One region of the Stenotrophomonas sp. YJH_SMC_10 genome, then DNA from elsewhere that is predicted to be linked to it. Evidence: riboswitches for the same ligand, from Rfam matches in the RefSeq annotation. Region 1 holds a riboswitch; the other holds the start of a gene.

Region 1 (7,139 bases):
ACGATGCGTGCCTGCGGGAAGGCGTCCTGCACGGTGGCCAGGCCGAAGTAGTAGTCCGGATCGCCGTGGCTGATGTAGATCGTGGTCAGCTGCTTGCCGCTGGCGCGGATCCGTTCGACCAGTTTGCGCGCGTCGCTGGCACCGAACTGCGCATCGACCAGGATCGCGTCGTGGCGGCCTTCGATCAGCACCGAGGAGACCGAGAACATCGCCTGCGGGCCGGGATGGAAGGTCTGCAGGTGCAGCTGGGATTTCGTCGCCGCTGCCGGCGCCGGGGTGGCCGGTGCGGCGAGCAGCGGTGCACTGGTGAAGCTGGCGGCCAGGGCGAGGGGGAGCAGCAGGGCAGCGGTACGCATGGGAATTCCTTGTGTAGAGCCGGGCCAATGCCCGGCTGCATGTTCGCGTAGAGCCGAGCGCGGGCTCTGCTCTACAAGGGACGTGCGTGGATCAATACGCGGCCGTGATGATCTGCTTCGGGTACTGGTGTGCTTCCAGCTCGGCGACGAACGCTGCACCGTAGTCGGCGTAGCTGATGCGGCTGTGGCCGCTGGCATCGGCGAGGAAGGCCTTGGGCTGCACGCGGTACTGGCCGCGCTCTTCGCCCGGGCCGATTTCGGCGGCCGGCGAGAAGAAGGTCCAGTCCAGGTCGTCCACTGCCTGCAGGCGGTTGAACGCCTCGCGATGGGCCAGCGCGTACGGCTTGTAGGCCTCCGGGAAGTCGGGGGTATCGACCAGCTGAACGCCGGGCGCGACTTCCAGGCTGCCGGCACCACCGACCACCACCAGGCGCGGCACGCCGGCCTTGCGTGCGGCGGCGGCCAGCTGCGCGGCGACCTCGCCCACACGGCCGATGTCATCGCCGGGGCGCGGGCCGTAGGCACTGGCCAGCACGTCGTGGCCGGCAATGGCGGCGACCAGCGCATCCAGGTCGTCCAGCGAGGCGACCACTGGATGCGCACCGGCCAGTTCAGCCGGGAGGTCCTGCGCGCTGCGCACGATGACGGTGAGTTCGTGGCCGCGGGCCAGCGCGTGGCGGGCGATCTGGCGGCCGATGTTGCCGGTGGAACCAACGAGGGCGATCTTCATGGCAGGACTCCGTGGGGCGGTGTGGGGTGGGAATGGGGCCACTCTAGGGCCCTGCAGTCGGCCGAAAAACAGCGTATAACGCGCTTGTTTGTTGCATGGATCGAGCATATGGACCGATTGACCGCCATGACCGTGTTCGTCGAAGTGGCCGAGCGTGGCAGCCTGACCGCGGCCGCCGAGGTGCTGGACATGTCGCGGGCGATGGTCAGCCGCTACCTGGCCGAGGTCGAGGCCTGGCTGGGCGCGCGCCTGCTGCACCGGACCACGCGCCGGGTCAGCCTGACCGGCCCGGGCGAGGCGGCGCTGGCGCGCTTCCGCCAGATGCTGGCGATCGGTGAGGAACTGCAGGGCGAGCTGGCCAGCGACGATCCCGAGCCACACGGCACGCTGCGGGTCACCGCCAGCGTGTCGTTCGGGCAGAGCCACCTGGCACGGGCCGTTGCCGGCTTTGTTGCGCGCCATCCTGCCGCGCGCATCGAGCTGCTGCTGGTCGACCGCATGGTGAACCTGGTGGAGGAGCGGGTGGACCTGGCGGTGCGCATCGCGCGCCAGATCGACCCCAGCCTGATCGCGCGGCGGTTGGCCACCTGCCGCTCGGTACTGTGCGCAACGCCGTCGTACCTGCAGGCACGCGGCACGCCCACCGCCCCCGAGCACCTGGCCGCGCACAACTGCCTGACCCACCATTACGTCGGCAAGAGCCTGTGGCAGCTGCACCGCGATGGCCGTTCGCTGTCGGTGGCGGTGGGCGGCAACATCAGTGCCAACGAGGCCTCGCTGCTGCTGGAGGCGGTGCGGGCCGGTGCCGGCATCGCCATGCTGCCGACCTACCAGGTGGCACCGTTGCTGCGCAGCGGTGAACTGATCGAACTGCTGCCTGCGTTCAGTCTGGACGAACTCGGTATTCATGCCGTGTACGCGTCACGCCGCCAGCAGCCCGCTATCATGCGGCGATTCCTGGACTACCTGGCCGAGTGCTTCGCCAGCCCGGCCTTCCAGGATCTGGATTGGCGCCCACCGGGCAAGGAGAACACATGAACCATGGACAGGCCTTGATCGACCACAACCGTGCTGCCTGGGACCGCCAGGCCAGCGAAGTGCGCGAATGGTCGCGCCCGGTGGAGAGTTCAACGATTGCCGCCGCGCGCGAAGGGCGTTGGCAGGTGCACCTGACGCCCCGCGCCCTGCCGCTGGACTGGCTGGGCGATGTGCGCGGCCGCCGGGTGCTGTGCCTGGCCTCGGGCGGTGGCCAGCAGGCACCGGTGCTGGCGGCGGCCGGGGCCGACGTCACCGTGTTCGACCTGTCCGACGGGCAGCTGGAACAGGACCGCAGCGTGGCGGCGCGCGACGGCCTGCGGCTGCGCACGGTGCAGGGCGACATGCGCGACCTGCACGTATTTGCCAATGACAGCTTCGATGTGGTGTTCCACCCCATTTCCAATCTGTACGTGCCCGACGTGCGCCCGGTCTGGACCGAATGCCGGCGCGTGCTCGCGCGCGATGGCATGTTGATGGCCAGCTTCTACAACCCGGTGCTGTTCGTCGGTGCGCGCGATCCGCAGCTCGATGCGCAGGGCCTGATCCGGCCGCAGTACGCCATTCCCTATTCGGACCTGGAAGACCTGCCCGCCGCCGAACGTGAGGCGAAACTCGCCCGCGGCGATGCGCTGACCTTTGGCCACAGCCTGACCGAATTGATCGGCGGCCAGCTGGATGCGGGGTTCGTCATCGATCGCTTCATGGAAGACTGGCAGCCGCAGCCGCGCTTCCTGATCGACCGCTACCTGCCCACGTTCCTGGCCACCCGCGCGCGCCGGATCGGCTGAGGCGGATCGGCGCAGAAACCAGCGGCGTACAATGGGCGGCCCCACGTCGTGCAGGTGCCGTCCCTTGTCGTATCCCTATCCGCTGGTCGTGTTCGACCTTGATGGCACGCTGGTCGACAGCGCAGCTGATATCGCCGAAGCACTGAACCGCACGCTGGAAGACATCGGCATGGCACGCGTGCCGGAAGCCACCGTGCTCGGCTGGATCGGCGACGGCGTGCGCCGCCTGGTCGAACAGGCCGTGCACGCCGCCGGTCGTGAGGTCGACCTGGCCGAGGTGATGCCGGTCTTCATGGTGCACTACCGCGAGTGCCTGCTGCGCAGCCCGCGCCTGTTCGATGGCGTGGCCGACGCACTGGCGCAGCTGCGCGCGCGCGACGTGCCACTGGCGATCTGCACCAACAAGCCCGAAGCACTGGTGCCGCCTCTGCTGCAGCACCTGGGCATTGGTGATGCGTTCGCGCTGGTACTGGGGGGCGATTCGCTGCCGCAGCGCAAGCCCAGTGGCGAACCGCTGCGGCACATCGCTACGCATTTCGCGCTGCCGGTGGACGCCTGCCTGATGGTGGGAGATTCGTTGACCGACTACCGCGCCGCCGAAGAGGCCGGCATGCCGATCGCGCTGGTGCGCTACGGCTACCCGCGCGGCCTGGATCTGGCCAGCGCGCATGCGGTGGCAGTGATCGACGACCTGCGTGAGTTGCCGGGGTTGGCCGCGGGCCGGTAACCCAGCCAACGCAACAGGTGGTGCCGGCCGCTTGCCGGCAACCCAAGGCCGACGCAACAGGTAGTGCCGGCCGCTGGCCGGCAACCCAGGGCCAACGCATCGGGTAGTGCCGGCCGCTGGCCGGCAACCCAGGGCCAACGCAACGGGTAGTGCCGGCCGCTGGCCGGCAACCCCGAGGACGTCGCCGAAGGTCATGATGTTGCCGCCCGCTGGCCGGCACCACCATGACCGTCGCGGTCATTTCGGCTGGTAACGCACGCTCAGCTGGTACTCGCGACCGGGCTGGTTGAACCACGCCACTGTTTCATAGCGGCGGTCGAACACGTTGGCAGCGCGCGCCAGCAGCGACCACGACGGCGTCAATGCGTATTCGGCGCGAACATCCAGCGTACCGTAGCCGCCCACCTTCACCGCATTCGAGGCGTCGTCATAGCGCTTGCCCGCACCCTGCACGGTGAGGCCGGCACGGAAGTCCCCGAAGCGGCGATCGATGTCCAGGCGCGCAGTCTGCTGTGCACGACGCGGCAGCCATTTGTCGAACTGGCTGCTGCCGCGGGTGCGGTTGCGCGGGTCGGTGTAGCTCAGCTGCGCGTTGAGGTCGAAGCCGGCCAGCAGCATGCCACCGGTCAGTTCGGCGCCGCGGATGCGCGCCTTCTCCACCTGCTGCATCCTGAACGTCGACGCATCGTAGGTGATCAGGTCATCGATGCGGGTCTCGTACACATCCAGGCCCCAATGCCAGCCCTGGCCCTGCTGCGAAACCCCCAGGTTGGCACTCTTGGACTTCTCCGGCTTCAACGTCGGCACGCCGCTCCACGGGTCGTACAGGTCGCTGAAGGTCGGCGCCTTGAACGCGGTGCCGTAGCTGGCATTGACGCGCAGGCCGTGTCCCAGTTCCATCGCCCAGCCGACACTGCCGGTGGCATGGTTGCCGAACTGCTGGTTGTCGTCGTTGCGCGCACTGGCCTGTAGCTGGTGGCGACCAAAGCGGCCCTGGTACTGCACGAACACGCCGGTGTTGCGACGGCTGTCGACCAGATAGCCGGCACTGCTGCCATCCAGGTTGTCCTGGCTCCAGTCCACACCGGTGCTCAGCAGCTGGCCCTCGGCCAAGCCGATGTCACCCTGCAGCGAGGCGCTGTCGCGGTGGGTCTGCGCACTGCCACGCGCACCGAAGTCGCCGACGTTGTCCGACTCGTTGTCGCTGCGGCCGACATTGGCGGTCAATGCCAGGCGCTCGGACGGGGTGTAGCGCACCTTGCCGGCCAGCACCTGCTGACGGGTTTCCGAGTAGTTGTAGTAGCCGTCGTAGTGGTTCTTGCCGTCGGCACGCAGTGCGCTGCCTTCCACGCTCCACTGGTCGTTGAAGGTGTAGCCGCCGCGCAGGCTCTTGGACAGGTTGCGGTAGCCGTCGCGGTCATGTTCGTCGGCAAAGCAACCGGTGAACAGCGTTGCCGAGCCGCGGCAGGCATCGATGCCATCAGAATGCTGGTAGGCGATGTCGGCGCCGAACCAGCCGCGCTCGGTACCGCCGCCGATGCCGCCGCTGGCCTCGCGCAGGCCGTTGCTGCCACCGCCGAGCTGGAAGTGCGGCGCGAAATCGCCCGGGGTGCGGCGGGTGAAGATCTGGATCACGCCGCCGATGGCGTCGGCACCGTACAGGCTGGACTGCGGGCCACGCACGATCTCCACGCGCTCGATCTGCGCCAGCGGCAGGTCCTGGTACATCGCCAGGCCGAGGTCGGCGCTGTTGATGCGCACGCCATCGACCAGCACCACGGTGTGGCCCGAGTTGGTGCCGCGCAGGAACAGCGAGCTCTGCTTGCCCAGCCCGCCGGCATTGGTCAGGTTGATGCCGGCGCGGCCGCGCAGCAGTTCCTGCAGTGAAGTGGCCTGGCTGGATTCGATCTGGGCGCGGTCGATCACCTGCGCCGGCGCGATGCTGTCCTGCAGGGCGATCGGGGTGCGGGTGGCGGTGACCAGGATCTGGTCGAGCGCGGTGGTGTCATCGGCGGCCTGGACCAGCGCGGGCAGGGCGGCCAGCACGGCCAGGGACAGCATTCGGGACTGCAGCTTCATGGGGAACTCCAGGTGCCACGCACGCCCGCGTGGCGAAGGGGAGGAGCCGCGAAGGCAGGCATGCGCCGACGCCGCAGCGCAGGCTGCGGTCATCCAGCGCCATGCCCACCGCATCGCGACCTGAGGCTTCCGGGCCGGTCTCCGGGCTTGCCGCCGGGTGGCCGGGGGGCCACCGTCCAGGCGCCTTCCCATGCACAGGGCACAGTGGCGTTGTTGCCTGGAACTGACGTGCTTACCGTTGCGGGGGCAGCGCCGGCATGGCGTGGAATCACGCGTCACCGGCTTCCCGTTTCAACCTGCCGGCCGTGGCCGCAGGTCACCTGGAAGTGCGCGCAGTCTACGGCATCGCAGGCGGCCCGTAGCGCCGCGCTTGCTCGACTGCCTTTGCCATGCCTTTAGAATGGCCCCTTGATCCCGTGGTGCCGTTGCCGATGTCCGCCTGTTTTCCGCTGTTCCCGCGTTGCCTGTACAGGACGCGCGCATGATCCTCGACCTGGTCCGCCATGCCGGCAACGGTCGCGATGAGTTCCTCGATGGCCGCAGCGATCCACCGCAGCTGGCCCGCCTGCCGCAGGAACTGGTCGATGCCTACGCCGCGCAGCCCTGGGAGCGGGTGATCAGTTCGCCGCGGCTGCGCTCGCTGCACACGGCGATGGCCCTGGCCACCCCGCGCGGGCTGGACGTGGAAGCAGACGAGGAATGGGAAGAGCTGGATTTCGGCGATTGGGACGGGCAGTCGCTGTTCGACCTGCCGGAGGATGCACTCGCTGCCTTCCACGCCGATCCGCATGCGTTCCCACCGCCGAACGGCGAAAGCTGGGGCCACTTCGAGCGGCGCATCGCGCGCGCGCTCGACCGCCTGCTGGACGAGGATGATCCGGTGCCGACGCTGGTGGTTAGCCATGGTGGCCCGCTGCGCATGGTGCTGTCGCAGGTCTGCGGCCTGCCGATGTCGCTGTGCTGGGCGCTGCGCATCGACCACGGCACGCGCCTGCGGGTATGGCTGGAACGTGGCGAAGCCGGGCTGGCAGGCGAGCTGCTGGAACTGCAGCAGCCGTAACCCCTCGGTAGTGCCGGCCGCTGGCCGGCAGCCTCGGGAACGCTGCGAAGATCATGCAGTTGCCGGCCAGCGGCCGGCACTACCAGGCCGTCAATCCTCGTCTGCATCCTCGGCAACGCTGTCTTCAGCGTCATCGTCGGCATCGAAGCGTTGTTCGTGCACCGGGCCCGAGGCGGGGCCGGCCGCCTTCAGCGGATGCGCGGCGATGCGTGCTTCGTAATCCTGCACCAGCGCCTCACGCTGCGGCTCGCTGAGTTCCTGCCAGTGGCAGTCCAGCAACGCGCCTTCCAGCGAGTACAGCAGGTTCAGGCTGGGCTTGAAGCCGGCGCGCTTGACCTTGACGAAGGCGCCCACCGCACCG
Region 2 (7,139 bases), on a different contig from region 1:
GCAATGGTCTGGCCGGGTGGGAGGTGCTGGCATCGATGCAACGCGTCTTCGCCACCTCACGTGGGCCGCTAGCCGCGCGCCTGCTGGCGGCGTTGGAAGCAGGTCAGGCAGCGGGTGGCCAACGCAGCGGACAGTGGTCGGCGGCGCTGCTGGTGCGTACGCCCGGCGGCGACTGGCAGGACACCGACCTGCGCGTGGACGCTGACCCACGCGCGGTCGCAAGGCTGCGCGAGCTGTACGACATGCGCCTGTCCAACGAGGCGATCATCCGCGCCGAGCAGCGCTGGGAGAAAGGCGATGTGGCAGGGGCGCGTGCGGCACTGGCGACCTCGTTGTCGCTGGCCCATGGCTGGGACCGCACCTGGGCGCGCGCTGCGCGCCTGGCGATGCGGCAGGGGGATATCGCGCTGGCCCGCGAATACCTGGCCGGCCTGCGTGCGCTCAATCCGGGCTGGGTGAAGCAGGAGCTGGCGCTGCCGTTGTATGTACCCATGCAGGGTGATGCGGTGGTGGCGTCGTGGCGATGAGGCACCGCAGGGGTCAGATCGTGCCGACCAAGGTCGGCACCCACCAGAACAGTTCAATCGGCTGCGGCGGAGATCAGTAGATCGGCGTGACCTTCATCTGCGGCAGCGGTCGCGGCGCCCCATCGGTAAGGTCAGGGCCGAGGTCGTCCCAGCTGCGGCCCTGCTCGACCATCAGCCCCCACAGTTGCTGCGAGGCCAGCCGCTTGTCTTCCGAGCCCAGCTTGTACGAGGGCGGTGACGGTTCACCGCGGGCGACCATCGAATACGCCGCGCGGTAAGCCAGCACCTGCTGCGCCGGATCATCGGTGCGCGCCACCTCCAGCGTGTAGCGCTGGTAGGCCGAGGCCAGGTTGCGCCAGCGGATCCAGTAGTGGTTCTCGAACGAGAACGAACAGAAACGCGCACCGGCCAGGCTGCCCTTGTCGGCGATGCGGGTCAGCACCTCCTGCGGCATGTCCAGGTTCATGCCACCCTCGTCGCCCTGCAGGCTGACGTGCACGATGCGGTCGCGATAGCCCGGTGCGCGCGCCTGCAGCAGGTCGCGCCAGTTCTGCATGGTCGCCACGACGGCGAACAGGAAGCGCCCCAGTTCGGCTGCGGCCAGCGGCGTGGCAATGGACTGGTAATGCCGTTGCCAGCCGTGGCGGTTTTCGGTGGGCAGGAACACCGCATGCTCCAGCGCCTGCCGGCTGCCGCTGCCCTGGCTCACTGCTTCGGCGTGCTGCGGATAGACCAGGTTGATGGCGAAGGTCGGCCAACGCGGCAGGGCGGCGTCGAACAGATGGATCGGGAAGTTGCTGCTGATGCCGCCATCGGAGAACCAGCAGATGCGGAAGGCGGTGATCACCGGGCCGCAGGCCTGCCCGGCACTGGTCAGCCCCTCCATGCTGTCGGCCACGTTGTGCTCCGGGTCGGCCGCAGGGGCGGTCGGTTCGCAGCGTCGTTCGCGGCGTGAGGGTTCATGCAGCGGCACCGCGCTGATCAGCAGCGGGAAGCTCAGGCTCATGCGCGTGGCCACCAGCACCGGCAGCTTCGGGCCCTGCGGCAGGTGGTAATACCGCCGCCCGTCCACCTCCAGCGGCGGGCCAGCCTGGCTCACCAGCCACTGCACGACGCTGGCGGGGAACAGCTGTTCGAACTCCTCGCGCAGGAACCAGAACTGTGCGCCGCCCAGCGGCAACGTGCGCGGCTCGTTGTGCGAGATGCAGGTGGTGATCATCTGCAGGCTGATCGCATGCGGGCTGTCCGGCTCACCGGCATAGCGCGGCGCATCGTGCAGGTCGGCGAAGGTCAACGGTGCATCCAGCGGCTTGCCGGACAACTGCTGCAGGCACGCATGCAGCCACTCGGTCAATGCCGGCTTGCGTGCATCGCGCCCGAGACCACTGCACAGGCCCAGCAGGTTGCGCCGCGCCACCCGTGCCACCCGCAGCACCGCGCCAGCGACGCCAGCCCCGTACGCGCACAGCAGTGACGGCAGCAGCGTCGCGGCCACCCCGCTCCAGCCACCGCCCCACCCGCCCAGCCCGAGCAGCAGCGCCAACGACACCAGCACTTCCAGCGGCGCGATCTCGAATACGGCGACGGCCAGGCACAGCAGTTTGTGCGGCAGGCTGGCATTGCCGGTCAGCACCACCAGCAGGCGATAGGCCGCGCGCGCGCCACGCGCCGGCTGGAACAGGCTGTAGATGAAGCCGCGCCGCGACAGCTGTGCCGACACCGCCGACAGCCCGCCATAGCCGGCGTCGCCGGCAAGCTGCTCGCCAGCCTGCATGCGGCGATCACCGCAGGCTGCCGCTGCCGCCACCGCTGCCGCAATGGCGCCGGCCGAAGTGCCGCCGATGCTCTTGAACCGATACTCGCGGGCCAGCGCCAGTACCGCATTGGGGTACACGATGCCGCTGGTGATGCCGCCTTTCATGACCAGATCGCAGTACTTGTCCGCCACTGTCTTGCCCCCGAGCATGCCGTCCGCCGCGTGGGTTGCAGTATGGCGCAGAGGCTTCTCAGGGCCTGAGAACAACGGCGCAGTCCGCGCACGCAATGCGCCGTTCAGCAGAAAGCGTGGCTGCAGGCTTGACCGGCCCGTCCATCGGCGTAGCATCTGCAGCAAGCCAAGGGACAGACCCGCGGCTGCCACAACGACATGAGGGATTCTCATGGAATTCGACTATCTCGTCTTCATCGGGCGATTCGAGCCCTTCCACAACGGCCACGCCGCCGTTGCCCGCCTGGCCCTGAGCCGGGCCCGCAAGCTGATCTTCCTGGTCGGCTCTGCCGATACCCCCCGCAGCCTCCGCAATCCCTGGACCGTGGCCGAACGCGCCGTGATGATCCAGGCGGCCCTCGACGGCCATGGCGACCGCCTGCTGATCCGCCCGCTGCGTGACCACCTGTACAACGAAGCACAGTGGATCGCCAACGTGCAGCGCCAGGTGGCTGACGCCCTGCGCAACGACGGCGCCGCCGCCGATGCCAGAGTCGGCCTGATCGGCATGGACAAGGATGCGTCCAGCTACTACCTGCGCGAGTTCCCGCAGTGGCCGCTGGTGGACGTGCAGCACACCGCCACGCTGTCGGCCACCGAACTGCGGCGTTACCTGTTCGAGGCCGGCGACGTGGACTTCCACGGTGCATTGCTGATGCTGCGTGGCAATGTGCCGGCGCCGGTGTTCGACATGCTCGAAGCGTTCCGCAAGAGCGCGCCGGCCTATGCCCAGCTGGTCGCCGAGTACCGCTTCATCGAACAGTACAAGGCCGCCTGGAAGGATGCGCCCTACGCGCCGACCTTCGTCACCACCGATGCAGTGGTGGTGCATTCGGGCCACGTGCTGCTGGTGCGCCGCCGCTCGGAACCCGGCAAGGGGCTGTGGGCATTGCCCGGCGGTTTCGTCGGCCAGGAACAGAGCCTGCTCGACAGCTGCCTGCGCGAACTGCGCGAGGAAACCCGGCTGAAGATCCCGCTGCCGGTGCTGAAGGGGTCACTGAAGGGCCAGCAGGTCTTCGACCACCCCGACCGCAGCCAGCGCGGCCGCACCATCACCCACGGTTTCCACTTCGAATTCCCCGCCGGCGAGCTGCCGCCGGTGCGCGGCGGCGATGACGCCGACAAGGCGCGCTGGATACCGGTGAGTGAAGCCCTGGACATGGGCCCGCAGCTGTTCGAAGACCACCTGCACATCCTGGAGTATTTCCTCGGCCGCGGCTGACAGGCCCGGCCTCTCCACTGGCGGATAGACCGCCGGTGCCACCCGACGCGAAGGAGCTTCCGTCATGCACTACCTCGATAATCTTCTCCTCAACACCGACAGCTACAAGGCCAGCCATTGGCTGCAGTACCCCCCGGGTACCGATGCCACGTTCTTCTACGTTGAATCGCGTGGCGGCCTGCACGATCGCACGGTGTTCTTCGGCCTGCAGGCGATCCTCAAGGACGCACTGGCACGGCCGGTCACCCACGCCGACATCGACGACGCCGCTGCGGTGTTCGCCGCGCATGGCGAACCGTTCAACGAGACCGGCTGGCGCGATATCGTCGACCGGCTTGGCGGCCACCTGCCGGTACGCATCCGTGCCGTGCCCGAGGGCAGCGTGGTGCCCACCCACCAGGCACTGATGACGATCGAGTCGACCGATCCGGCCGCGTTCTGGGTGCCGTCGTACCTGGAAACGCTGCTGCTGCGCGTGTGGTATCCGGTCACCGTGGCCACCATCAGCTGGCACGCACGGCAGACGATTGCCGCGTTCCTGCAGCAGACCAGCGACGATCCGCTGGGGCAGCTGCCGTTCAAGCTGCACGACTTCGGCGCGCGCGGTGTATCGAGCCTGGAATCGGCCGCGCTCGGCGGTGCCGCGCACCTGGTCAACTTCCTCGGCACCGATACCGTATCGGCCCTGTGCCTGGCCCGCGCGCACTATCACGCGCCGATGGCCGGCTATTCGATTCCCGCCGCCGAGCACAGCACCATCACCAGCTGGGGCCGCGAGCGTGAAGTGGACGCCTACCGCAACATGCTGCGCCAGTTCGGCAAGCCCGGTGCGATCGTGGCGGTCGTGTCGGACAGCTATGACATCTACCGCGCGATCAGCGAGCACTGGGGTACCACCCTGCGCGATGCAGTGATCACCTCGGGCGCCACCCTGGTCATCCGGCCCGACTCGGGCGACCCGGTGGAGGTGGTGGCCGAAAGCCTGCGCCGGCTGGATGAAGCGTTCGGCCACGTGATCAACGGCAAGGGCTATCGCGTGCTCAACCACGTGCGGGTGATCCAGGGCGATGGCATCAACCCCGACACGATCCGCGCCATCCTGCAGCGCATCACGGGCGACGGTTACGCGGCCGACAACGTGGCCTTCGGCATGGGCGGCGCCCTGCTGCAGCGACTGGACCGCGACACGCAGAAGTTCGCGCTGAAGTGCTCGGCGGCACGGGTCGACGGTGAGTGGGTCGATGTATACAAGGATCCGGTCACCGATGCCGGCAAGACCAGCAAGCGTGGCCGCATGCGCCTGCTGCGCCGCCTGGATGACGGCAGCCTGCATACGGTGCCACTGCCGGCCAACGGCGACGACACCCTGCCGGTCGGCTTCGAGGACGCGATGGTGACCGTGTGGGAGAACGGGCGCCTGCTGCACGACCAGCGGCTGGACGACATCCGGGCCCGGGCGGCGGCGGGACGCTGAAGGCGTTTGCGGGAGTCAGGGCCCGGTGCGGGGCAACGGGGATCCGACCCCGGGCTTGACCCCTGCGGCCAACAGGTCCACCTTGCACACGCCGAAGGTATCCCTGCCGTGTCTGGATGGTGGCAGGGATTTAAACGGGAATCCGGTGAAGGCGCCTGGCGCGCCCATTCCGGAGCTGCCCCGCAGCGGTGAATGGAAACGAATCCTGCCAACAGCACTGGGCTCACGCCTGGGAAGCGGCAGGGAGTAGGTGGGCTGCGGCCCGTGTCCATCAGCCCGAATACCGGCCCCGGCCGGGGGACACGACCGTCCCCTGATTCGACCTGGACTCTCCGCGGGGAGGGTGCCGGGGCCATCGTCGTCCTGCGCGCGCAGGCGGTGTGGCCGCGCGCGTCCTGTTCACGGTATCCGGCCAGCCCGCTTCCACGCCCTGACGCACCCGACGATGACCGAGTTCCAACGCCCCACCCTGACCCTGCCCGCCGACGGCAAGCGCCTGCTGCTGCATTCATGCTGCGCGCCCTGTTCCGGCGAAGTGATGGAAGCGATCACCGCCTCCGGGATCGACTACGCGATCTTCTTCTACAACCCGAACATCCACCCGGTGAAGGAGTACGAGCTGCGCAAGCAGGAGAACATCCGCTTCGCCGAGCAGCACGGCATTCCGTTCATCGATTGCGACTACGACACCGACAACTGGTTCAGCCGCGCACGCGGCATGGAGAACGAACCCGAGCGCGGCATCCGCTGCACGATGTGCTTCGACATGCGTTTCGAACGCACCGCGCTGTACGCGCACGAACACGGCTACGACACCATCAGTTCGTCGCTGGGCATCTCGCGCTGGAAGAACATGGCGCAGATCAACGACTGCGGCATTCGCGCCGCCTCGCGCTATGAAGGCCTGCAGTACTGGGACTACAACTGGCGCAAGGGCGGCGGTGCCAGCCGCATGATCGAGATCAGCAAGCGCGAGCAGTTCTACCAGCAGGAGTACTGCGGCTGCGTGTACTCGCTGCGCGATGCCAACCGCCACCGCCGCGAGAACGGCCGCGAGCGCATCAGGATCGGCCTGCTGTACTACGGGCAGGACGCTGGGACGCCGCAGGGCGATTGACGTGTGCGCATGGGGCGGCCACGCTGGTCGCCCCTTCTGTTGTACCGGAACTGCCATGACCGCCCTGCCCGCCGATGTCGCCCTGCTGGTGATCGACCTGCAGCCGGACTTCATGCCCGGGGGCGCCCTGGCCTGCGACCAGGGCGATGCGCTGGTGGCCCCCATTGCCGGACTGTTGGCGCAGCGCCGCTACCGCACGGTGGTGGCGACCCAGGACTGGCACCCGGCGGACCATGCCTCGTTCGCCAGCCAGCACCCCGGCCAACGCCCGTTCGAGACCATCCTGCTGCATGCGCAGCCGCAGACCCTGTGGCCGGACCACTGCGTGCAGGGCAGCGCCGGTGCCGCCCTGCACCCGGGCGTGGACTGGACCACGGCCGACCTGATCCTGCGCAAGGGCACGCGCCAACAGGTGGATTCGTACAGCGCTTTCCGCGAGAACCACGGCCCCGACGGCGAGCGCCCGGCCACCGGCCTGGCCGGCTGGCTGCATGAGCGGCGCATCCGCGAAGTGCACGTGTGCGGCCTGGCCCGCGATTACTGCGTGCTGTGGAGCGCGCAGGACGCAGTGAAGTCCGGCTTCCGGGTGAAGTTCCTGTGGGAGCTGACCCGGCCGGTGACCGAAGCCAATGATGCGATGGTGCGCGAGGCGCTGGGCAAGGCGGGGATCGCGATCGCCTGACCCAGAGCGGTAGTGCCGGCCGCTGGCCGGCAACGCCTGGATCCCTGCAGTTGCCGGCCAGCGGCCGGCACTACCGGATCACACCCGTGGGTAGCGCCGGGCCATGCCCGGCGGACCACGAAGGGGCAGC

The links. Region 1 has a riboswitch for cobalamin ahead of btuB (TonB-dependent vitamin B12 receptor). Riboswitches for the same ligand answer to the same signal wherever they lie in the genome.
Region 2: another riboswitch for cobalamin. It lies ahead of AC5P9C_RS14950 (epoxyqueuosine reductase QueH); the one in region 1 lies ahead of btuB (TonB-dependent vitamin B12 receptor).

Annotation. Positions count from the first base shown of each region.
Region 1 is NZ_JCAFUS010000004.1:226,032-233,170, reverse strand. Features, by position in the region: gene AC5P9C_RS08475 (MBL fold metallo-hydrolase) at 1-356, opposite strand, end outside; gene AC5P9C_RS08470 (NAD(P)-dependent oxidoreductase) at 448-1,086, opposite strand; gene AC5P9C_RS08465 (LysR family transcriptional regulator) at 1,195-2,124, shown strand; gene AC5P9C_RS08460 (class I SAM-dependent methyltransferase) at 2,121-2,912, shown strand; gene gph (phosphoglycolate phosphatase) at 2,977-3,639, shown strand; gene btuB (TonB-dependent vitamin B12 receptor) at 3,877-5,718, opposite strand; cobalamin riboswitch at 5,834-6,057, opposite strand; gene AC5P9C_RS08445 (histidine phosphatase family protein) at 6,200-6,778, shown strand; gene AC5P9C_RS08440 (TfoX/Sxy family protein) at 6,869-7,139, opposite strand, start outside.
Region 2 is NZ_JCAFUS010000011.1:103,121-110,259, reverse strand. Features, by position in the region: gene AC5P9C_RS14970 (DUF1028 domain-containing protein) at 1-527, shown strand, start outside; gene AC5P9C_RS14965 (RpoH suppressor) at 601-2,493, opposite strand; gene AC5P9C_RS14960 (bifunctional nicotinamide-nucleotide adenylyltransferase/Nudix hydroxylase) at 2,687-3,736, shown strand; gene AC5P9C_RS14955 (nicotinate phosphoribosyltransferase) at 3,801-5,210, shown strand; cobalamin riboswitch at 5,289-5,516, shown strand; gene AC5P9C_RS14950 (epoxyqueuosine reductase QueH) at 5,656-6,327, shown strand; gene pncA (bifunctional nicotinamidase/pyrazinamidase) at 6,383-7,009, shown strand.